One region of the Pseudoalteromonas sp. Bsw20308 genome, then DNA from elsewhere that is predicted to be linked to it. Evidence: predicted binding sites of a transcription regulator. Region 1 holds the regulator's gene; each other region holds the start of a gene.
What was found. The regulator sigma-54, encoded in region 1, starts transcription at its own class of promoters, with help from an activator protein. The targets are predictions, from matches to a motif close to GTTGGCACGNNNNTNGNNT.
Positions count from the first base shown of each region.

Region 2: a site for sigma-54 is predicted at 2,096-2,114, ahead of D172_RS18245 (hemerythrin domain-containing protein). Genes of this name have one in related genera too.
Region 3: a site for sigma-54 is predicted at 2,665-2,683, ahead of D172_RS02040 (LiaF domain-containing protein). Genes of this name have one in related genera too.
Region 4: a site for sigma-54 is predicted at 878-896, ahead of flgJ (flagellar assembly peptidoglycan hydrolase FlgJ). Genes of this name have one in related genera too.

Region 1 is NZ_CP013138.1:800,551-804,951, forward strand. It holds gene rapZ (RNase adapter RapZ) at 1-826, opposite strand, end outside; gene ptsN (PTS IIA-like nitrogen regulatory protein PtsN) at 846-1,298, opposite strand; gene hpf (ribosome hibernation promoting factor) at 1,303-1,590, opposite strand; gene D172_RS03410 (RNA polymerase factor sigma-54) at 1,617-3,116, opposite strand; gene lptB (LPS export ABC transporter ATP-binding protein) at 3,186-3,911, opposite strand; gene lptA (lipopolysaccharide transport periplasmic protein LptA) at 3,908-4,401, opposite strand, start outside.
Region 2 is NZ_CP013139.1:215,585-219,985, forward strand. It holds gene D172_RS18235 (TonB-dependent receptor) at 1-714, opposite strand, end outside; gene D172_RS18240 (hypothetical protein) at 1,131-1,544, shown strand; gene D172_RS18245 (hemerythrin domain-containing protein) at 1,631-2,056, opposite strand; gene D172_RS18250 (hypothetical protein) at 2,404-2,658, shown strand; gene D172_RS18255 (hypothetical protein) at 2,718-2,972, shown strand; gene D172_RS18260 (DUF6500 family protein) at 3,002-3,220, shown strand; gene D172_RS18265 (tetratricopeptide repeat-containing diguanylate cyclase) at 3,257-4,401, opposite strand, start outside.
Region 3 is NZ_CP013138.1:485,593-489,993, forward strand. It holds gene D172_RS02025 (substrate-binding periplasmic protein) at 1-65, shown strand, start outside; gene suhB (inositol-1-monophosphatase) at 187-990, opposite strand; gene D172_RS02035 (VOC family protein) at 1,225-1,641, shown strand; gene D172_RS02040 (LiaF domain-containing protein) at 1,963-2,628, opposite strand; gene D172_RS02045 (BON domain-containing protein) at 2,945-3,511, shown strand; gene D172_RS21140 (YqaE/Pmp3 family membrane protein) at 3,576-3,734, shown strand; tRNA gene D172_RS02050 (tRNA-Ile) at 4,015-4,091, shown strand.
Region 4 is NZ_CP013138.1:3,059,897-3,064,297, reverse strand. It holds gene D172_RS13520 (flagellar basal body P-ring protein FlgI) at 1-800, shown strand, start outside; gene flgJ (flagellar assembly peptidoglycan hydrolase FlgJ) at 933-1,928, shown strand; gene flgK (flagellar hook-associated protein FlgK) at 1,930-3,945, shown strand; gene flgL (flagellar hook-associated protein FlgL) at 3,948-4,401, shown strand, end outside.

The DNA of each region.
Region 1 (4,401 bases):
GGCGGATTTTTACATTTGGATGTGTCATCGAAAAACTTTCACCAATCGTTTGTGCTAAATATACTGAGCGATGTTGCCCACCAGTACAACCTATAGCAATAGTTAAGTAGCTACGGTTATTTCGCTCTAAATGTGGCAACCATGTTTGTACAAAAGTTTGAATTTGCCAAGTGAACTTTTGGACAATGCTGTGGCTGGCTAAGTAATCCTTTACGGGTTGGTCTAAGCCATTTAAAGGTTTTAATTCTGGCTCCCAATGTGGGTTCGGTAAAAAGCGTGCATCAAAGACATAATCAGCTTCCTTAGGAATGCCGTGTTTAAAGCCAAACGACTCAAAAGTAACAATGAGTTGTTTATCTTTTTTACCCAGAATTTTTTCACGAATTGATTCAGCAAGTTGATGAACACTTAAATCACTCGTGTCGATCATATAGTCAGCGCGAGTCGTGAGAACATCGAGTAGTTCTTTTTCTTTTTTTATAGCTAAATCAAGAGGTAATGAGTCAACTGATAACGGGTGTAGACGGCGAGTCTCAGAAAAACGTTTAATTAATGTTTGATCCTCACTGTCTAGATAAAACAGAGTCGGTTTAGCAAAGCCAGGTAAGTATTCAAGGATATCGTTAAATTCATCTTGCTCTTTTGGTAAATTACGGACATCAATACTAACTGCAATTTTGTCGTAGTTATCAGATACACTTCTCACTAAAGAAGGTAGCAGATTAATTGGAATATTATCTACGCAATAATAACCTAAATCTTCAACTACGCGTAAAGCAACCGATTTTCCAGAACCGGAACGGCCACTTATGATAATTAATTCCATTTATCACCCATTATGTTAATTACGATTGTTCTACAATAACTTGATACAGTTCAGTATCTGATTTTGCGCTGCGTAACTGTTTACAAAAATCTTTATTATTTAGTTTATCAGCTATCGTTGCGAGCGTCTTTAAGTGCTGCTGGTTATCGCCATCAGGTACGATGAGAGCAACAAATATATCAACAGGGCGATTATCTATTGCATCAAAATTAATAGGTGTTTCGCTTACTAATACGAGTGCTAAAGGCTCTTCTGCACCGCTCATTCGCCCATGAGGGATTGCAATACCTCTTCCTATACCAGTGCTTCCCAGTTTTTCTCTATTCATTAAGGCGCTGAGAATATCTTGTTGAGAAAGATATGGGAGCTTGTCATGAGCAAGTTGACTGATGAACTCTAAAATTCTTTTTTTACTATTAAAAAGGACCGCAGCTCTGCTGCAGTCCTGGCATATAAGTGAACTTAATTTCATAATATTAGTGTCGAGCAAGCTTCTCTTTGTGTTTAATAACTTGGCGATCGAGCTTGTCAATCAGCGAGTCAATGGCGGCGTACATATCTTGATGTTCAGTAGAGGCAAATAACTCAGCTCCACTTACATGAATCGTTGCCTCAGCTTTTTGGTTTAATTTTTCTATATCAAGAATGACATGAACATTATTAATATGATCTGAGTGTCTTTCTAGCTTCGCAAATTTGGTATTTACATAATCTCTTAATGAATCAGTTACTTCTACGTGACGACCAGTTAAGTTTAGTTGCATAAGCATTACCCTCTTTGTTTAGCGTCTTAAATCAAACTTTTTCGCTGATTTGACGGTGGAATAGCTAGAGATTCGCGATATTTTGCGATTGTACGTCTCGCTACTTTTATTCCTTGCTCAGCTAATATATCTGCAATTTTACTATCACTCAATGGTTTTGCTGAGTTTTCTGCTGCGATTAATTTTTTAATGAGAGCGCGTATTGCTGTTGATGAGCATTCGCCTCCATTTTCAGTACTTACATGGCTTGAGAAAAAATATTTAAGCTCAAAAATACCGCGAGGTGTATGCATATATTTTTGAGTTGTTACGCGTGAAATAGTTGATTCGTGCATTTCTACCATTTCTGCTACATCATTTAAAACCATTGGTTTCATGGCTTCGGGGCCATGCTCAAAAAAACCTTGTTGTTGCTTAACAATACAATTAGTTACTTTTAATAGTGTATCGTTTCTACTTTCTAAACTTTTAATAAACCATTTAGCTTCTTGTAGATGCGAGCGAATAAACTGGCTATCACCACTTGATTTAACGGTGCGTGACATTGCTGCATATTGGCTGTTGACTCTGATTTTAGGCATGCTATCTGGGTTTAGTTCAACAACCCAGCGACCTTTTATTTTTTTCACCGATACATCAGGAATTACATACTCAGATTCTTCTCTAACTATAGTATCCGCCGGTTTTGGGCTAAGAGTATGTATTAAAGTCATTATTTCTTTAAGCTCTTCTTCTTTGAGCTTTGTTTTTTTCATTAATGTACGATAGTCGCGAGCAGCTAATAGATCAATGTGCTCGGTTAAAATCATTTTTGTTTCATTAATATAGGGTGTTTCTTTATCGTATTGGTTCAGCTGAATACATAAGCATTCTTGTAAACTACGTGCTGCAATACCAACAGGGTCAAACAATTGAATTCGTTTTAAAACAGCTTCTATTTCGTCAAGTTCAACTTCGTTGTCTTCTTCGTTCTCTTGATTAAAACTTTCTAAAATTTCTTCGCAGCTCAGCGTTAAAATACCCGAATCATCTACGGCTTCAACAATCGCAATCGCAATCGCTTCATCGGTAGGACTAAAGGGAGTCAGTTGTAGTTGCCACATTAGGTATTCATGGAGCGTTTCAGTTGAGGAGCCTTGGTATATAGATTCATCTTCAGGCATTGGTCCTGATGATGACGCTGGGGCTGCGCTCATATATTCATCCCAACTAACATCCATAGCCATTTCATCACTTAGCGTATCTTTAGCAAGTGCTTCACCACTGTCTTGCTCATATTCGCTCGGAACATCATCAGCATTTGCGCTAACAGTTACATCGTCGTTATCTGCTTTTTGCTCGTTTTTACCAGCAGAATCTTCGGCGTAATCTTGCTCTTCAACCTCTAATAGGGGGTTGCTGTCGAGTGCTTCTTGTATTTCTTGCTGGAGATCCAATGTACTGAGTTGCAGCAGGCGAATTGCTTGTTGCAGCTGTGGAGTCATTGTAAGTTGCTGGCCCATGCGCAGCTGTAATGATTGCCTCATGTATCTCTAACAATCCTTTTATGTTGTTATAATTAATACTAGCAGATGCTTAAAGACATGGCGTAAATGTTACAGCCTAAATTGTTCGCCTAAATAAACATCACGTACTGTTTTATCGTTTAATACGTGCTCTGGTGTACCAGAAGCAATTAACTCACCATGAGAAACTATGTAGGCTTTTTCGCAAACATCAAGAGTTTCTCTTACATTATGGTCGGTAATTAACACACCAATACCACGATTTTTAAGATGTTCTATTATTTTCTTTATATCTAACACTGAAATAGGGTCAACACCAGCAAAAGGCTCATCAAGCAATATAAATTTAGGATCAGCGGCTAGTGCTCGCGCTATTTCAACTCGGCGACGCTCGCCTCCTGATAATGCCATACCTTGGCTATCACGAATGTGCTGAATACTAAATTCATCTAATAAATTGTTAAGTGTGTCTTCTCTTGCTTGCTTATTTAGCTCTTTACGTGTTTCTAAAATAGCCATTAAATTTTGATAAACAGTAAGCTTTCTAAAAATTGATGATTCTTGGGGTAAGTAACCAATGCCTAATCTAGCACGACTATGCATAGGTAAAAGAGTAATATCGTTATCGTCGATAGAAATCTTGCCTTTATCACTAGGTACAAGGCCTACAATCATATAAAACGTTGTGGTTTTACCTGCACCATTAGGGCCAAGTAACCCGACTATGCTGCCAGCCTTTACTTCCAGACCTACATTTTTTACAACTTCACGGCCTTTATAACTTTTAGCTAATAGTTCTGCTTTTAATGTACTCATGGCTGACCTTTATCGTTTTTTTCTTTTTTAGTCTCAATAGGTACTAAAATAGTATGCACACGATCGGTTGAGTTTTCGTCTTTTTCAGCGCTAATTAATTGCTGTTGCATATCGTAAGTAATACTCTTGGCATTTATTTTTTGACCCGCTTGCGATACTTGTGCATCGCCAATAAGGGTTAAAAATCGTTTAGCTACATCATAACGAACTTCGTTTGCGCTGGCGCTCATTATAGTGCCATCAGTTTGTTTTTCTTCGAAATATGCAGGGCTACCAGTTGCAATTAGTAGCTGTTTATTATCGCCTAATTCATCACGTTTATGTACTTCTAAACGGTCGGCTGTAATACGGCGGTTGCCGTGAATAATCTCAACATTTTTTTCAAAAATTCCGACGTTTTCTTTTAATTGGCCTTCTTGTTTGTCGGCACTTATTGATATTTGATTCGCTGCAGGTTGAATCGCTTGTTCAGCAGCGCTAAGGTTGAAAG
Region 2 (4,401 bases), on a different replicon from region 1:
CCGAAGGGCAGCAAATAGGCTGTCACTTTTAGTACCTGAAAAATCATAGTAACTGCCGTTATCTATGTGCTCAGCGCTTACTCTAAAGCCAACTTTGTCTTTTACAATCGGTGCGCTGTAATCGACCAAAACGCGGTATTGATCCCACCGGCCTGCGGATAAACTTGCTTTGCCTTTGCTTTCATCGGTAGATGCTTTTTTAGAATGTAGATTCACAAAGCCGCCGTTACGTTGACTTGAGCCAAATAGAACCGGCGGTGCGCCTTTTACAACATCAATTTGTTCTACTGCGTTGAACGATAACGGCACCCCAAAACCATTATTGCCAGCTTGGCGGCGTGTACCATCTTGAAAAAGCTCACCCAATTGTCCGCGAATTGTTGGCAAACTTGGTGCACCAAAGCCACTCGCTGAATAGGTATTAGGGCTTACTGCTAATACATCTTGTAGCGTAGTAATATTAAGTTGCTCTATTAACTCACTTGAAATTGGTGTTACCGAGCGGGCTATATCTTGTAGTGCTAAGTTATCACCAAACGGGCCATCTACAGTGGTATCTTTAACTGAAAGGCCTAGAGATTTAGTAATTTGGCCCGCCACTTCAATGTGCTCTATTACATCATTTTTTGTTATTTTTAATTCTTCAGCTGCAAATGAGTTAAGTGGTGTATTTAATATGGCGGCTAAGGATAAAGCCAAGTATGCGTGTTTCAAACGTTTTCTCTCTACGGTTATATGTTGATGTCGATAAAGACCGAAAGGTTTAAAAATAACTTTCAGTAAAACTTCGATTCTTTTTGTTTATAGAACATTATAAAAACAGTTGCTTTTTAGGGGCTGTAATTAAGTAATGTTGTTTCATTAGTGGATGAAACATCAATAGAGCAATTGTATGATATTCCCTGTAAATTATTGCTTTTAATCGGCTTTTTTATTGTAGTCTACTTTTGGGTAGTTAACCTTTTATTATGTATTAACTTCCATATAATAAATCTGCATATTTCAAATAATCCACGCTTTATTTTCTAAAAGTAAAATAAGCAAAAATAATTACGCTGTGTTGAAATAAAAACTAACTAATACGGTCTTGATTACTTCAAGGTTTATTTATACATTTTTGAGGGAATTTTATGACAGGTTCAATGAGTTCAGACGTACAAAATCGTCTGCAGTGGTCTCTTTTATCGCTTCGTTTGGGCGTTTTTATTGTAATGATCATGTGGACATTCGATAAATTCGTAAATCCAGGCCATAGCGCACGTATTTTCGAGCACTTTTATGGGATCAGCGGTTCATCAGACATGGTTGCTTATGTTATCGGTGCTCTGCAACTTGTATTAGTATTGGCATTTTTAGCGGGTATTAAAAAACGCATTACTTATGGTGTGATTTTTGTGATGCATGGTTTGTCTACGCTTTCATCTTATAACCAATACATTGATGGCTTCAACAACTTATTATTCTTCACTGCATGGCCAATGTGGGCTGCGTGTTTTGCACTTTACTTATTACGCGACCAAGACGTGAAATTTACTGTGAAGTAGTAAAAGAAAAAATGGTTATAAGCCATATGGCTTATAACCAATAAGTACACAGGGAGTGTGTGGAAGTCGATTTATATGTTATGCAACTAGTACATAGCATCGTTATATTGCTCAGCAAGGCTCTCTTTTTGCCCTTCGTTAAGTGCTTTCCCCGCTAATTGAAACACTTCGTGTTCTTCTTCACTTAAATGATGATGTACCAAATGGTGCAGCTTTTTAGCTGTAACTAACCATGCAGACGAGCTCATTTCTGTATCTTCGAGTTGTTCAATTAATTCATCAATTTCGTGATGTTCAGCTACGCTGTGGCGTGCTTTTTCATGAGTTAAGTCATCAAACATAAGTGGGTTATAAAAGTAACGTTCTTCAAATTTTGCGTGATCTTCTAATTCTGTTTTTAGCTCATCCATTAACTTGTGGCGCTGCTCTGTGTCGCCGTGTGTTTGAATAAGCGCATCTACCAATTTTCGTTGTTTGTCGTGATCGTGACGTAGTGCTTCAAAAATATTCATAATTAGTCCTTTTACAATTTATTTGCTTATAACACTAACTAGCAAACGAAATGCCAAATATTAAGTTATTGTATTTTAATGAATATATTTTAATTTTTTTATTATTAGGCTGCTATCACTGTAAATTTTACATTTGCATGAATGCAATAATTTCAGGTTTTTGCGTAGTTCAATTATAAAAGTGAGTATAAATCCCTACAGAACCTTACAAATATTTACTGGTTGTTTATTTTATTGCAGTGATAAAGTAGCAGCGTTATTTAGGTACAACCTATATGTTACTCCCACATATAACATCAATCGGTATAAATGCAGGTAGCACGTTAACTTAATAGGATAGTTTAAGGATGAACATAAAAACCCCCATCGCCGCATTATTGCTGTGCGCTCTACTGAGTGCATGTAGTACTGCCTCGCGTTCTGACCCTAACTTATGCATTGAAAAAGCTGAAACGTTTGATCGGAATGGTGCTCAAACAAGCTCACAGGTTTATAATCAATGCATTAGCGCACAAATTAAAAAGGATGAAAAAAACGACACTTTTTTTGATGCCATCGGTACGTTCTTTTTTGAATTTTTTGTAATGTTGGTAAAAAAGTAAATAGGCTAACTTGCAGCTGTGATTTAAAGTAAATAAGTTGCGTAAAAATAGGATTGGTTATGAAGCAATTGTTGATAGCAATTTCACTTTTATTATTACTAAGCGCTTGTACGGCGAAGCCTTACGCAGGCTCGGCAAAATGTATGGAACAAGCAGATATTGCATACGAAACCGATACACGTAAAAATGAGACATTAGATAATGAATGCAAAGCTGCAAAAGTAAATACGCCTAATAAAGAGCTTGAGAATCATGGCTTGGTTGATAGAAGCCTTTTACAGCTAATCGTTAGCGTTTTAAATGGCGTATTTTAATAGTAAAAATATAATTAAATAAGGTATGTATGAGAGAAGAACTAAGAGCAAAAATAATTACCGTATGCGATAAAAAAATAGCAGCTAAAGGCGAAAATGTGGGGCTTTCTTTTTATGCATTTTTTGCCAATAAAAACGACGACCCAGAGCTACTTATGGAGGCCGCTACTTGGTGGATACACACCCATAAATTAGATCATTTTGTAAAAGCACATAAAATTAAACAGATGGTTTTAGATGGACTTTAGTCAATAAACTGAGCAAGTACTTCTAGCTGTGTTTATTTAATCAACAACGACTTGGTTTCTTCCGTTTTCTTTTGCTTTATAAAGTAATTTATCTGCATGCTTAATAAGAACATCCAGTGTGCTTTTTAAAGGGCTACTTACAGAGGCTCCCACACTAAAAGTGATTTTTGTATCACTAGGAAGGTCTTTTATATTACTACAATGCTCGGTAAACCTAGTGGCGAGCTGGTCAAATATATTTCGAATAGCTAGTTCGTCAACTGAATTTAGTGCAAACAACCATTCTTCGCCGCCGTAGCGGCCAAACTGATGATCACCACTTAGTGTTTCTTTTACAGCTTTTGCAAAGGCAATAAGAACTAAATCTCCAGCATCGTGACCAAATTGGTCGTTAACTTTTTTAAAGTAGTCTAAGTCAACAATTGCTATCGTCATTTTACCTTCATCAAGCTTTGCTTCTGCTGCGCGCATTATTCCTCTACGATTAGGGCTATTTGTTAGATAATCTGTTAATGAAATATCGTGATATTTTTGACGTTGTCGAGACTGTTTGTAAAATAAAAAGAATGAAACAATAACTAAAATAAACGCAATAGCAGCGCTAAGTCGCCAAATTATTTTTTTTTGGTACTCTTCTTTTGCTTGCAGTTCACTAATGTCTTTTGCGTATTCTAGTTGTTGTATTTTTTCTTCTTGTTCTTTTACTTCAAACTTGACCTGCAGTGTTTTTATATTATTTTCACTGGTTGCTTCGTAGTGTTTTTTTGTATAAAGGAGCTTTTGTTCAATTGCTTCAAAAGCCTCGTCAGTATAGTTAAGGTGTCGCTTTAACTCATAGCGTTTACTTAGAAACTCGGCTTTATAAATGCTGCGGCTGAATTTATCTAATTTTAAAAATACCTCATCGTTTGCTTCATTTGCTTGATCAAGTAAATCTAGTTTTATATATATGTCAGCTAACAAAATGAGCGATGCAAGTTGCATGTCGTAAATACCTGCAGAACGAGCGAGCTCAATGTTTTCTTTAGTTAAAGTTAAGGCTCTGTCGTAGTTTGCTTGTAAGTACTCAATACTGGCAATTGAGTATTGGGCAAAGGTTAGGCCTTTTTGCGCATTAACTTTTTTAAAATAAAATAATGCTTTGTTTAGATATATTAAGGCATCTTTAGGTTTTTCTATCT
Region 3 (4,401 bases), 310 kb from region 1:
TTAATTCATTACCTTACACAAAAGGTAAAACAATAGAGCTTAAGCTTGATAACCCTTATTTTTAGACACAAAAAAAGGAGCCTGAGCTCCTTTTTAGTATACTGTTGTACCAATCTACTTAGGTAGGGAAATTTAATTCGTTAAATTGTTCAAATACTTATGCAGATTCGTATTAGTAGCATTAAATTAGCGAAGTAACGACTCAGTTAATACTGGGCGAATTTCACGAATAATCGCTTGAGTCAATTTTGGTGAACCACAGATGATATTACCGCTGTGGCTATAGTTATTACCACCAGCAAAATCTACAACCATACCGCCGGCTTCTTTAACCATTAGTTCGCCCGCTGCAGAATTCCACGGTTTTAAACCAATTTCAAAAAATCCATCAACACGACCCGCTGCAACGTATGCCATATCTAGTGCAGAACAACCTGCGCGACGAATATCAGCAGTGTGTACAAACAATGCTTTAAATGCTTCAGTGTATGCATCCATGTGGTTTTTATTTTTGAAAGGGAAACCAGTAGCAAGTACAGTGCCCGCAAGAACGGTAGTTTTGCTTACACGAAGACGTTTGCTGTTAAGCTGAGTGCCTTGACCACGAGAAGCCGTGAAAAGCTCACCACGAATTGGATCATAAATAACAGCTTGGTCCAAACGACCTTTAACTTTAAGTGCGATAGAAACCGCGTAATGAGGGATGCCTTTGATGAAATTAGTTGTTCCATCGATAGGATCTACAATCCATTGGTAATCATCATCCTTGCCTTTATGCTCACCTAACTCTTCACCAACAATCGAGTGAGTTGGGTAAGATTGTAAAATAGTGTCACGAATTACGGCTTCAGCTTCTTTATCAATGTTAGTTACTAAGTCGTTAGCGCCTTTTTGTTGCACTTCAACTTTTGATAAATCTTCACTTGCGCGAAGTAAAATTTTGCCTGCGTTACGCGCAGCGCGAACCGCAATGTTTAACATTGGATGCATGGAGTTACCTTTGGGTTGTAAAAGAACGTTTATATATTTCAGCCGGCGTATTTTAGCGATTTCTGCCATAAAGTAAACAATAAACCCTAAATACTTTTGTGTGTTTTTTATACTTTATTGTTCTGCATATATATTTGCGGCTGTATAAAATTTAAATAAATCTAAAAAACCACTTTACCTAAAGTTAACTTGAGGTTTTATTGTGTTTGCATACTCAATCAAGAAGGACACATTATGTATTTAGAACATGTCAATTTAGTGGTTAATAATATTGAGGATATGATTAAATTTTATCAAGCGGTATTCCCTCATTGGTCAATCCGAAGTGAAGGTAGGGGCACTTGGCATGGTAAACCAAGGCGCTGGGTGCATTTTGGTGATGACACACAATACATTGCAATGAGCGATCATGGTGAAGGTGAAAACCGAGATTTAGCAGGCCATCAATTAGGTTTAGCGCACTTTGCTTACGTTACCCAAAATTTAGATGCAGTAGTAAAGCGTTTGCAACAAGTTGATTTTAAAATAGATAAACAAGGCGGTGACAACCCATTTAGAAAAAATGTTTATTTTATCGATCCGGCTGGATTTGAAGTAGAGTTTGTAGAATATTTAAGTGATATACCAAGCGAGCGAAATAACGATTTATAATAAAACGTCAGGCAGTAACTTTGGCTTATTTATCTTTCGAAGTTGAATTTTAAGCCGTGTGTTTGGTTTTTAGTAGAACACACCTATGTGGTGTGCTTATTCCCTATAAATAGGTAATAACAACGTATAAATGCCAAACACAGGCTAACGAAAGGCTCTACCTAGGACTGCAGTTAGCACTGAAAATAGTTGCTTGAGATAGATTTATTATCCAGAGTTCAGGTTATTTAGGTTACAAATCTCGGGCAGCAATTAAACGCACCTAATTAAGGCAATATCTGACCTTAAAGGTCAATCGACTCTAACGCGCTGCTAGATAAATTATAATGAGCGGTTATTATTAACGCCAAGTTGTGTTTTTAGCTCGTTTGCAAAGCTCATAAACTTCTCTTTTATGGTGCGTTTTATTTTAACTTCAACCGATCCCATTACTGCTTTACCTTCAATATGAATAGTGGGCCCTTGGCGCTTGTTAAGCGATACCGACTTGTTTTCAAGGCTGCTTAAAATACAAAACATTTTAGAGACTACATTTACATGCTCTGGTACATAAATTTCATCGCTACCAAAAATACAGTTAACGTGAATCGTTACATTTTGGTGGGTAAAAATGGCATCAGTAAAATCAAGCACTACAGAGCCCATAAAATTGGTTAAGTATATATTTTTTGGCACAACCCATTGACCACTGCGCTCGTTAGAACCCAAAATGCTGCGTAGCGTAAAATCATCATCGCTGTTTTGCTGTGCACTATAATGTGGAGTAAATTGCGATTGTTTTTCTGCTTTATATTGCTGATCGGTATTAAGTGTTAAGTCTTCAACTAGGATTAACAAAGCTTCATTACTACTTGCATCCATAGCCTCATCTAAGCGTCTTTCAAATGCATCCACTGAAATAACGCCATGGCTGTAATTATAAATTAATTGATCTATCACTTGTTCGCGTACATGCTCTATTGGGCGGTCTTCAACTTTTACAGACATGGGTATTCCTTATTATATTTACTATTGGTGGTGAGTAAGCAAACGGCGTACCAAATATAATTTCAATAATTATCAGAGGCTTAATTTTTCAGTCTGTTTTTAGTTTTGTTATATTAACGATAGATTAACCAAAACAGCAATTATCTAGCTATTTTCACAATGTGAGAAAGTTTTACCGATGAGTCTGTAAATAGTTACACGGCTATAACATGAAATGAGTTGATTTAAATTCCCAACCCATTGAATTTAAATGTTAAATTTAGTTGGCCTAAAGTTCGCATTAGTTAAAGTGTCTTTAATCAAAAGGAGAAAGATTATGAAAACATTTAACAAATCTATTATCGCGGCTTTAGTTCTTGGTACTACGGCTATGAGTGCCCAAGCAAACAGCTGGGAAAACGAAAGTAAAGATGCTTGGATTGATGGTAAGGCAGAAACAGTGCTACTTATGAACACTAATCTAAACAACTTTGACATTAACACTGATGTAAAAAATGGCAAGGTAGTACTTACAGGTAAAGTTGATAGCGAAATTGAAAAAGAGTTAGCAGAAGAACTTGTACTTAGCCTAGATGGCGTATCCGATGTTGAAAACAGCCTGACTGTTGTAAAAAACATGGATACCAAAAACACAGACAAAGACATGATGGATGATGGTGATAACGACCTAACAGACGCTAAAATCACCACCGTAATCACAACACGCTTCCTATTTGACTCAGAAGTTGGTGGTACAGACATCGATGTTGATACCGATAACGGTATTGTAACTCTAAACGGTTCTGTAGAATCTGAAGCTGAAAAACAGCTAGCGGTTAAAATTGCCAAAAATGCTGAAGATGTGCGCGACGTGGTAGATAAATTATCTATCGTTGCTGAATAATGCACTATACTCAAAGCCCAGTGAATCTGGGCTTTTTGTTTTTTAATTTTAAAGGAGTTAAGTTATGGATATCATTCGTATAATATTGTCAGTTTTATTACCGCCACTAGGTGTATTTTTGCAAGTAGGCTTAGGTATGCATTTTTGGTTAAATATTTTATTAACACTGCTAGGTTATTTCCCAGGGTTAATACACGCCATTTATATTATTGCTAAAAAGTAACGTTGTGTTATTTGTATTATTAGTTGTGTAAGTCAATTTTAAATACAGCTTAAATAGGCACTTTTAATTGGCTTGCATGAATCCCTTCTCTTAAATTCCTCATTTTTACACATTACTCCCTCATAAAAGATTACTATTTAAGCAGTTAGCTTACTGATTGTTAAAATAAAGGTTTTTTAGTAGTGACAAGCCCCCAAAAAGTTTTTATACTGCAACCCGCTTTAGTCGCTCTGTGACTGAACGCTTCAAAAATTAACTGCCTAGCAGTTATATAAAAGTTGGCCCCTTAGCTCAGTTGGTTAGAGCACACGACTCATAATCGTTAGGTCCCCAGTTCGAGTCTGGGAGGGGCCACCACTTTTACAAGCTTTCCAAGTAAATACATACTAACCGAAATTACCCTGTGCTACCTCTGTGCTACTTTTTAATATACCAAATTAATGTAACCTTGTAACTTTTAAGACTTATAGTTATTTTGGTGCGTCTCTCAATGATTAGATAGAAGCATTTATTAAATACTTAAAATTGTAAGGAATGGCTTTCTAATATATTACCTCCATTAAAAACCTCTTTTAATCAAATGATAAAGTTAAAAGATCATTCATGGTGAAGTTATGAAGGCGCGTAGAAGGGAGTTATAAACAAAATTAAAATGATAAATTAAGCT
Region 4 (4,401 bases), 1.7 Mb from region 1:
GACAAACAATTGATATTACCGTGTCGTCTATTGGCAGCGCCGGTAGTTTGCGCGGTGGTACTTTAATTCAAACATTTTTAAAAGGTGTTGATGGGAATGTATACGCTATAGCACAAGGTAGCCTTATTGTTGGCGGCTTAGGAGCTGAGGGTTTGGATGGCAGCAAGGTTGTTATAAACACACCCACCGTCGGTCGAATTCCCAATGGTGCTACTGTTGAACGTGCCGTTAAAAGTCCATTTATGCAAAGCGACTATATTACTTTTAATTTAAATCGCCCAGATTTTACAACAGCGAAACGTTTAGAAAGTACGATAAACGACTTAGTTGGTCCCAATAGCGCACAAGCTATTGATGCTGCATCTATTCGTGTTATTGCCCCAAGAGATGCATCACAACGTGTATCGTATTTATCAACACTTGAAAACTTAGAGTTTACCCCTGCGGATAACGCAGCAAAAATTATTGTTAACTCTCGTACGGGGACGATTGTAATTGGGAAAAATGTAAAACTACAGCCAGCCGCGATTACTCATGGTGGTTTAACTGTGACGATTACCGAGCAACAAAATGTATCTCAGCCTAATGCATTAAGTGAAGGTGAAACCGCCGTTACGAATCAAAGTATCATTGATGTGAATCAGGATGATTCACGTGCATTTGTATTTAATCCTGGTGTTAGCTTGGACGATTTAGTCAGAGCAATCAATGAAGTTGGTGCTGCACCAGGTGATTTGATGGCTATTCTTGAAGCGCTAAAAGAGGCTGGTGCAATAAACGGTCAACTAGTTGTTATTTAGTATTTAAACACGCCCTAGTAACATTTTTACTAGGGCAAAATCATTCCCTCGCAATATATCTAATTTAAAGTTAGTCAACTGGCTCAATTTTTGCATTTTAATTGCATTACTCATTATTGTGTCAAAAAGCTGATGGAAACAAATCATCTCGATAAGCAAAACTTTTTTGATTTAGGCAACTTAGATTCACTTCGTAAAGAAGCCTTAACCAGTGGTGATTCATCGACTGATGCATCAAAGGCTGCGCTAAAAAAAGCCGCTGCACAATTTGAAGCAATTTTCACTCAAATGTTACTTAAAAGTATGCGCAAGGCAAACGAAGCATTTGAGGACAAAGAAAGCCCATTTAATTCCAGTGGGGTTAAGTTCTTTGAAGAAATGCACGATCAACAATTATCGACAGAACTATCATCAAATGGTTCTTTAGGCCTTGCAGACTTAATCGTTCAACAGTTATCCCCTGATGGTAAAAATTTTATGCCCGGATCTGTTTTGAGAACAACAGCGGACTTTTTAAGTGATAAGCGAGTGGGCTCAGAGCTTCCTCATGAAAATAATAATAAATCAGTAGAGCCTGTAAGTACGAACATGAACATGGATATTACAGAATCAAAAATAGAGACTCCGGTATTTGAATCGGCTGAAGAGTTTGTTAGCTCTGTGTGGGAACACGCTAAAACGGCAGCAAAGAAAATTGGTTTAAACCCGGCTGTAATGGTTGCGCAAGCAGCGCTTGAGACTGGTTGGGGTAAACATATCATTAATAAAAGTGATGGTAACAGTTCAAATAACTTATTTAATATTAAATCAGATAAAAGCTGGGAAGGTGAAAAAGCCAGTAAAGTCACACTCGAATTTGAGCAAGGTACAGCGGTCAAAAAGAAAGCAAACTTTAGGGCGTACGACTCAATAAAAGAAAGTGTAAATGACTTTGTTGATTTTTTGACACAAAACCCACGCTACCAAGAAGCATTACAAAATACAGCAAAGCCAAGCGACTTTTTAGATTCGTTACAAAAAGCGGGTTATGCAACCGATCCAAATTACGCTAGCAAAATAAAACAAGTACTCAATAGTGCAGAATTAAAAGATATTGCAGCAAACGCGATTCGCCAAGGAGTAAAGTAACATGTCGTATGATTTATTGAGTATTGCCAGTTCAGGAGTCAGAGCTAGTTCTGAGTTACTGCAAACGACAAGTAAAAACATTGCCAATGTAAATACAGAAGGCTATGTACGCGAGCGCACAGAATTTACTACCATGGTAGATAATCAGGTAGGTAGGGGTGAAACCTACCGTTTGCTAAACCAATTTGCTCAAGAACAGCTAAACAGAGATACATCTAATAAATCATTTTTTGATCAGTTTGTAACAGAGGCAAATAGGGTTGATACCTTATTTTCAGAGGAAGCAAATAGCTTATCTACAGGCATAAATTCGTTATTTAATAACGTGCAAGAGGCACTCAATCAACCATCATCAACGGTAGCTCGTTCTTTAGTTATTACTGATGCACAAAGCTTAATTGATCAAATGGATAGACTCTCAGGTATTGTCTTTGATCAGCAAAGTATAGTGAATGAACAATTAGAAATATTTTCAGAGGAAGCCAATACGCTAATCCAAAGTATTAGCGCTTTAAATAAAGATATAGCTGCTGTAAATGGAACGAATAATGCTGCTGATGCAAGTTCAACTTTTAACGAACGTGACAAAGCAATACGTGATTTATCCGAACTTATAGATATAGAAACACTTGATGGACCAAATGGTGAAAAGCTTGTGTTTATGGGTACAGGAGAAGCCGTTGTTATGCAAAATGGTTCGTTTAATTTGTTTTCTATGAGAGGCGACCCCGATCCTAGTTTTAAAGAGCTAACGTTAGATGTTAACGGTGGCAAAGCTGTGCCACTTGAAATTGATACGAGCAAATTAAAAGGTAAAATTGGCGGTTTACTTGCTTTTAGAGACGATATTTTAGTGCCGGCGCAAAATCAAATCGGTCAAATGGGACTGGCTATTGCAGATGCATTTAACGAACAAAATAAATTAGGCATGAATGCAAATGGTGAGTTGGGGGGGGATATTTTTACCATACCAACAGAAAATGCATTTGCTTATCAAGATAATACTGGTGGTGTTACAAACATGACCGCAACGGTTGAGCCAGGCAAAGGTAGTGAATTACCTGCCAGTAACTTCATTATTACCTATACCGCTAATCCGAACGAAGTAAGTATTCAGGCAATTGATAATAAAGGGGAGCCTATTGGCAACCCATCACTTGCAGATACAACCAGTGGAGTGATTGATTCATCATCAATTACCAGTGGCGAGTCCTTTGGACTGCAAATAACAGTTGCTGGTACAGGTGCTACTGGTGATCAATTTCAAGTTAAGCTAAATTCTCAAGCCGCTTCTAGCATATCGCTTGCAACCGGACGTGGTGATGACCTTGCGTTAGCGTCGCCAATTAGAACTGCGAACGATATAAATAATATAGGCACAGGCACGATATCAGCAGGTACAGTTAGTAGTGTTACCTCAGGTGGTTTTACATCAACTACACCACCTGCCTTAGCGAATGGCGATATCACAATTGTTAAAGCAGCGGGTACTAATGATTACCTTATTAGTGATGGTAATGGCGCTAATGTAGCTGTGACGATAGCGCCGCCGGGTGAAAATGTTTTAGCTGGCCTTGGTGCTCCTTATGACTCATACGGTTTTGACTTTGATATAGAGGGTACACCGGCAACAGGCGATACATTTACGCTGGAGTTTAACGAAGGTGGATTTGACGATAACCGTAATGGTTTAAAGTTGGCTGATTTGCAAAATGGTGAGTTGGTACGTCAAAATGTTGTCACAACAACGACGGCAGATAACCATAAAACATTTAATCAAGCCTATGCTGGTATGGTTAGCGATATTGGTGTGGTAACTGGACAAGCTATTACGAGTGGAGCTGCATTCGATGCTCTCGCACAGCAGTCTGAAGCTTGGTATGAATCATTATCGGGAGTAAATCTCGATGAAGAAGCCGCAAATTTATTGCGTTTTCAACAGTCTTATGCCGCTTCAGCACAGGTTTTAGCTGCTGCGCGTTCAATTTTCGACACTTTACTTAGTGCTGCGAGGTAATCATGCGTTTATCAAATAATTTAATGTATCAAAGCAGTATTAATAAAATACTGGATGGGCAACAAGGTGTCGCAAATGCGCAAGAACGCGTTAATACAGGGCAAAAATATTTAACAACGTCTGAAGCGCCTGCAGATATTTCACAGGCAATGTTATATTCAAATAAAATACAAACCAATGAGCAATATACAAAAAATATTAATCAGCTTAGTGGTCGTCTCGAAACAGAAGAAAGCGTTTTAAAAAGTATTAATACCAGTATTCAAGAAGCGCAATCTCTAGCATTACAAGCGGGTAATGGCGCTTATACTAAAGACGATTTGAAGTCGATTGCATCCGAGCTAAGTGGTATTCAGCAAACGCTTGCTAATTTAATGAATACCCGCTCCGAAGATGGGAAATTTATATTTTCAGGTTATCAAGATAGCACCCAACCTTATCAGTTTGACTCAACGC